2 regions of the Luteimonas sp. KH_071 genome follow, and region 2 is predicted to be linked to the other one. Evidence: riboswitches for the same ligand, from Rfam matches in the RefSeq annotation. Region 2 holds a riboswitch; the other holds the start of a gene.
What was found. Region 2 has a riboswitch for cobalamin ahead of AC3IRM_RS15880 (ribonucleoside-diphosphate reductase subunit alpha). Riboswitches for the same ligand answer to the same signal wherever they lie in the genome.

Region 1: it holds a riboswitch for cobalamin, as region 2 does, so the genes downstream of both, btuB (TonB-dependent vitamin B12 receptor) here and AC3IRM_RS15880 (ribonucleoside-diphosphate reductase subunit alpha) in region 2, are expected to answer to the same signal.

Annotation. Positions count from the first base shown of each region.
Region 1 covers NZ_CM174458.1:2,033,758-2,037,164, forward strand. The annotation lists gene bioD (dethiobiotin synthase) at 4-690, opposite strand; gene AC3IRM_RS09510 (GAF domain-containing protein) at 823-1,305, shown strand; gene AC3IRM_RS09515 (TfoX/Sxy family protein) at 1,302-1,676, shown strand; cobalamin riboswitch at 1,727-1,945, shown strand; gene btuB (TonB-dependent vitamin B12 receptor) at 2,070-3,407, shown strand, end outside.
Region 2 covers NZ_CM174458.1:3,450,037-3,453,443, reverse strand. The annotation lists gene AC3IRM_RS15880 (ribonucleoside-diphosphate reductase subunit alpha) at 1-1,940, opposite strand, end outside; cobalamin riboswitch at 2,126-2,338, opposite strand; gene AC3IRM_RS15875 (hypothetical protein) at 2,807-3,407, shown strand, end outside.

The DNA of each region.
Region 1 (3,407 bases), 1.4 Mb from region 2:
TCGCTAGAGGGTCGCGACCCACGCCGCATCGAGCGACAACGTCGCAGGCGGATCGCGCCCGTCCGCGACGAACGGCAACACCCCCAGACACGGTGCCGGCAAGGCGTCCGTCAGCAGGCCGACGTAATCGTCCGCCCGCGCGAAGTCCGGATCGATGCGGTTGCCGATCCACCCGACCAGCCGGCAGCCGTCCGCCTTGATCGCGCGCGCGGTTAGTCGCGCATGACTCAGGCAGCCGAGCTTCAAGCCGACGACCAGCACCACGGCGCCGCCGAGCTGCCGCGCGAGATCCTGGTGTTCGAGTCCCTCGGCGAGCGGCGCATCCCAACCGCCGGCGCCTTCGACCAGTACCACGTCCGCATTCGATGCGAGCCGCGCATGCGCGGCATACAGCTCCGCGACGTCGACCGTCACACCGGCCGCGATCGCAGCCAACGTCGGCGCCGTGGGTTCGGGCAGTGCGACCGGATTGATGTCGCCGTAGTCGGGCCGCGGATGACTGGCCGCCTGCAGGGCGAGAGCGTCTTCGTTGCGCCAGCGCCCGTCGATCCAGTCGCATCCACTGGCGACCGGTTTCATGCCGACCGCGCGGAGACCGTTGGCGCGCAGTGCATGCAGCAAGGCCACGCTCGAATGGGTCTTGCCGATGCCGGTGTCCGTACCGGTGACCAGGACACTGCGCGCGCTCATGCGAATTCCGGCGCCATGCGCTGCATTCCGGGATGTGTGGCCTGCACGCCGCGCAGGCGGAGCCCGTCCGCATCGCGCGGCAGCGCTTCGAGTCCGCCAGGCCCCTGCGGGGCCGCTGCTACACTTCGCGGCATGTTCACTTCATCTCCCCTGACCGGCTCCAAGGCCGAACAGTATGCCGCGCTGGCGGCACAGGCACGGGCGCTGCTGCACGGCGAACGCGATGCGATCGCCAATGCGGCGAACCTGTCGGCGCTCGTCTATCACGCGCTGCCCGACCTCAACTGGGTGGGCTTCTACCTGTTCGACGGCACCGAACTCGTGGTCGGCCCGTTCCAGGGTCTGCCGGCCTGCGTGCGCATTCCACTCGACAAGGGCGTCTGCGGCGCCGCGGCGCGTACGCGCGAGACACAGCGCATCGACGATGTGCATGCGTTTCCCGGCCACATCGCCTGCGACAGCGCCTCGCGTTCGGAACTGGTCGTCCCGCTGTATATCGGCGAGCGCCTGATCGGCGTGTTCGACATCGACAGTCCGGTGCCGGCGCGTTTCGACGTTGAAGACCAGACCGGTATCGAGTCCCTCGCTGCCGCCTATCTCGAATCGATGCAATGACCGCACCGACGCCCCTGAAGCTGCGCAACATCGGCCCCAAGTCCGCGGCCTGGCTGCGCCAGGTCGGCCTGCGCACGCGCGAGGATCTGGAAGCGGCCGGCGCGGTGGACGCGTTCGTCAAAGTGCGGCGCGCGGGCTTCAAGCCCAGCCTCAACCTGCTGTATTCGCTGGAAGGCGCCCTGCTCGACTGCCATTGGCAGGACGTGCCCGAAACGCGTCGCGTGCAACTGGTCGAAGCCGCGGAGGCCGCGACCGCCCTGCTCCCCGATCCGCGCGCGCGCCAGGCCGCCGGACCGGTGACGACGACCGTCAGTGAAACGTTCGAGTCCGAGTCTCCGCTGGACAGCCTGTTCGACCGCCGCGACGACTGACCGCACCACCGGCGCGCACCGCCCGCGCCCGCAGCCCCGCGCTCACGTACAATCCGCGCCAGCTTCATGGTGACCCGCCGGCGCTCTGCCGTCCGGGTTGAAACGGGAAGCCGGTGACGCGCGTATGCGCCAGTCCGGCACTGCCCCCGCAACGGTAAGCGTGTTCAAGGCATCGCATCCGCCACTGTGCTTCGGCACGGGAAGGCGCGACGCCCGGGAGAACTCTCCCACGCGCGAGTCCGGAGACCGGCCACGAAGTCTTCCTCGATTGCGATGCGGCGGGCATTGCGGCGGCGTTCCGGACGGCTTGTGCGCGTCCGGCCGGCAGCCGTGTCCGTCCTCGCGATCTCCCGACACACCGCGTGCGTGGGTGCACGCGACCAGGAGACTGCAATGCCGTTCCGTACTCTGACCGTGGCGATCGTCGCCGCACTCGCATCCCCGATCGCCGCAGCGGCGACCGCCGCCGACGCGCGCGATCTCGACACCGTGCTCGTCACCGCCAACCGCGCCGAAAGCACGCTCGGCGACACCATCGTGCCAGCCCAGGTCATCGACCGCGCCGAGATCGAACGCACCCAGGCGCGGGACCTGCCCGAACTGCTGCGCGGCCGCGCCGGCATCCAGATCGCCAACCAGGGCGGTCCGGGCAAGCTCAGCTCGGTGTTCATGCGCGGCAGCGAGTCCGACCACGTGCTGGTGCTCGTCGATGGCGTGCGCATCGGCTCGGCGACCGCCGGACTGGCGTCGTTCCAGGACATCCCGGTCGACCAGATCGAGCGCATCGAAATCGTCCGCGGCCCGCGCTCCAGCCTGTACGGCTCGGAAGCGATCGGCGGCGTCATCCAGATCTTCACCCGCCGCAACACCGGTGCAGTCCGCCCGCACGCGCGTGTCGGGGTGGGCAGCCAGAACCTGCGCGAAGCCAGCGCCGGCCTCGGCGGCCGCACCGGCCGCGGCTGGTTCGGTGTCGACGCGGCGTTCCAGCGCACCGATGGCATCGACAGCTGCCGCGGTTCGGGCACGCTGTTCCAGGGCTGCTTCGTCGACGAGCCCGACCGCGACGGTTATCGCAATCGTTCGCTCAATGCACGCGGCGGCGTCGAACTCACGCAGGGTCTGACGCTCGAAGGCAACGTGCTCCATGCCGACGCGTTCAACGAGTACGACGGCAGCGTGTTCGGCGGCAACGAGGCGAACAACATCCAGCAGGTGGCCGGCGGCAAGCTCAGCTATGCGCCGTCCGAGGTGGTCACGCTGACCGCGCAGGCCGGCCGGGCCTACGACAAGTCGAGCACCTACTTCCGCGACATCGACGCGGGCACGCGCGTCGATGTCGGCCAGATCGACACACGCCGCGATACCGCCTCGCTGCAGGCCGACTTCGGTCTGGCGCCGACCCAGCGCTTCTCGCTCGGCTTCGACTGGATGTCCGACAACATCGAAAGCGATACCGCCTACGCCTTGACCGCGCGCAACAATTTCGCGGTGTTCTCCGACTACACGGCGCGTTTCGGCGCGCACCGCGTGCAGGCCGGTGTGCGTCACGACGACAACGAGCAGTTCGGCGGCCATACCACCGGCAGCCTCGGCTGGGGTCTGGATTTCGACCACGGCCTGCGACTCAACGCCAGCGCCGCCACCAGCTTCAAGGCGCCGACGTTCAACGATCTCTACTTCCCGTTCGGCAGCGGCAATCCGGATCTCGAGCCGGAGCGCGCGAAGACCGCC
Region 2 (3,407 bases):
TCGTACAGCGAATCACTGAAGTCCTCGGCCTGCGCGTCGTTCCATTGGATGCCCTTCTGCGCCAGCAGGTGATGCCAGCCGAAGGTGCCCAGGCCGATCGCCCGGTACTTCTGGTTGGTGATCGTGGCCTGCGGCACGGGCAGCATGTTGAGATCGATCACGTTGTCGAGCATGCGCACCTGGATCGGAATCAGGCGCTCGAGCACGTCGGTGATCAGATCGCTCTGGCCGGCCTGCGGCACGATCGCGCGGCCCAGGTTCACCGACGACAGGTTGCAGACGACGAAGTCGCCGGCCTGCTTGGTGGTGACGATCTGATTGCCGGAAATGATCTCCTGCATCATTTTCGTCGGGCTCATGTTCTGCAGGATCTCGGTGCAGAGATTCGACGAGTACACGCGGCCGACGTGCTTGTTCGGGTTCTTCCGGTTCACTTCGTCGCGATAGAACATGAAGGGGTTGCCGGTCTCGAGCTGGCTCACCATCACGCGCTTGAAGATGTCGATCGCCTTGACGGTCTTGCGCGAGATGCGCTCGTCGGCCACGACTTCCTCGTACTTGCGGCGGAAGCTGCCGTTCGGGTCGCCCTTCTTCTCGTCGAAGAAATCCTGCAGGTAGAAGCCCTTGATCCTGTGGACCTCGTGCGGGTCGAACAGGTACCAGTCGCCGCGACGGTCGACGGCTTCCATGAAGATGTCGGGGATGCAGATCGAGGTGAACACGTCGTGCGCGCGCAGGCGCTGGTCGCCGTTGTTGAGGCGCAGATCGAGGAAGTTCTCGATGTCGCGGTGCCAGATGTCGAGGTAGACCGCGACCGCGCCCTTGCGCTGGCCCAGCTGGTCCACCGACACGGCGGTGTTGTTGAGCTGCTTGATCCACGGCACCACGCCGCCGGAGGAATTGGGCACGCCGCGGATCGCCGAACCGCTGGAGCGCACGTAGCCCATGTACGCGCCCACGCCGCCGCCGCCCTTGGAGACGCGGGCGATGTCGGTGTTGGAGTCGTAGATGCCCTGCAGGCTGTCGTCGACGGTGTCGATGAAGCACGACGACAGCTGGCCGCCGACCTTGCCGGCGTTCTGCAGCGTCGGCGTGGCGACAGTCATGTACAGGTTCGACAGCGCCCAGTAGGCCTCGCCGACGAGCTGCATGCGGCGCTCGCGGCCGCCCCTGGTCTCGTTCTGCATCAGGTACAGGGCGATGGTCAGCCAGCGCTCCTGCGGCAGCTCGAACACGGCGCGCGAGGTGTCGGTGGCGAGGTAGCGCGTGGCCAGCAGGTACAGGCCGTTGTAGGCGAACAGCGTGTCGCGCTCGGGCTCGATCATGCGGCCGGCTTCCTGCAGCTCTTCCTTGGAATAGGCGCGCAGGATGTCGTTGGAATAGATGTTGCGGTCGGCCAGCGACTCCTGCAGGCCGACATAGGAGCCGTACTTCTGCTCGGCGTCGTAGAAGCGGTTGCGGCTGGCGCGCTTGTACAGGCGGTGCAGGTAGAGGCGGGCGGCGAAGAATTCCCACTCCGGCGCGGTGACATCGACGCGGGCTTCGGCCTCGCGGATCAGATGGTCGGTGAGGTCGTCGGCGTTGACGGCCTCCTTGCGCTCGACGAAGCCGAACACGCTGCGCTTGTAGTCGGCGATGTCGAGCTGCGGGAACTCGGCATGGGTGCGGTCGATGCTGCGCTCCAGGCGCGCGCGGTCGTACGGAATCCGGCGGTTGCCGGCTTCCTTGGTGATCCAGTTGGAAACGCCGGCATCGGCGTCGAAGACTTCTGCAATTGCGGTGTTCATGGCGGCACTCGGGGGTGGCGGCACCACGTCGTCGGGTTCGACGGCAGGCGGCGCAACGGAAATGGTGGGTGTGGCAGGCGCGGTGACGGTGTCCGGTGTGGCGTTTGCGGCGGCGGCCGGGGTGTCGGTCGCGAGGGTCTCGGGGCTGGTCATGCGTCCTCTCTGTGTCCAGTGCATTCGCGCACACGACCGGCCCACCCGCGTCGGGTCCGGCGGCCTTGGAGATTCCGAGAGTGATCGGGCGGCGTCGCAGGAATCGCGATCGGGCGCACAGCGCCATCGCTCCCACTCCGCAAACCCGCCCCCCACGGGACGTCCGCAGCCGGCACCGCGTGGTGTGCGCCACGCGGCTGTCGGCAGGTCTTCGGACTCATGGGCACGAAGGCGGCGCCTTCTCCTCCCCCGCCGCTTCCCGGATCGCTCCAGTGCTGGTGGCGGGTTCGTTCCCAATTACCGCTGCGGGGCAGTGCCGGAGTGGCGCGAGGCGTCACCGGCTTCCCGTTTTAATCCACAGCCCCTGGGGGCGCGGAACCGACGGACCCAAGATAGTGGGGTGCCCTGGCAGCGTCAACGCTAAATGTAGTGAACAGGCGGCAAGCCGCATCCTGACGGTCATCGGCGTTCGTCAAGCCCCATCGGTGGGCCGGCGGATGCAGATCGGGGTGCGAAGGGCAAGCCCTTCGGGGTGATTTTTCCTGATTCTCCCGCCTCTTGAGGAAGGTGCGCGGCGCGCCTGCCGCGGCTTTCAACGGCCGGACGGCTGGTCTGGCGGGGGCGGATGAGAGCGGCTGTCCCCAGTCCTTTGGCGAAACCATCCATCCGTAGGGGGCGAAGCGCTTGAGGCCCTCCACCCGTAAAGGGCGCAATGCCCCGCGCGCGGGGGAGGGCTCCAAAGCTGTGCGCGGGATGGCGTCCGCATCCGTACTCAAGAAACCCAACGCCGCCACACACCCTGCACAAATTCCGGCGCAATCTGCGTCGAGCGCGGCCGGTCCGGCCGGCACAACAGGAGGTGCCGCATGTGCGTCAACCGCCGCAGCGCATTGGCCGCTGCCACGCTGTCCCTGTCCGCCCTGTTCGCGTCCCCGCTGGTGTCCGCCCAGGAGCCTGCGCCGGGACTCGGTGATCTGCAGGGGCTCGACGACCGCGCCGCGTCCCGCACGCTGGGCGCGCGGGGCTACACCCGGCAATCGGGCTCGGGCGAGTACGGCAGCTGGTGGAACGCGCGCGACCGGCGCTGCGTGATGGTGCGCAGCGATCGCGGGCGCGTGGCCTCGGTGGTGACCGCGCCGGCGCCGGACTGCGGGCAGACGGCCGGCGGGGGCCGCGAGGGCATGAGCGATGGCGCCAAGGCGGCCGTCGCGGCCGCGGCGATCCTCGGCATCGCCGCACTCGCGCACCAGTCGCATCACCACGACGACGGCGATCATCGCGACGACAGTCGCCACGAGGCCGACTACGAGCGCGGCTACCGCGATGCCCTGCACGGCTATCGCGCCGATTCCGACCGCGGCGCCTACAGCGACGGGTACGGTGCCGGCATGCGCGAGCGTTCGGCGCAGGTGCCGTGGCAGTCGGGCAACACGGGTGGCGCCAGCGGGCGTCGGCTGGACGATCTGG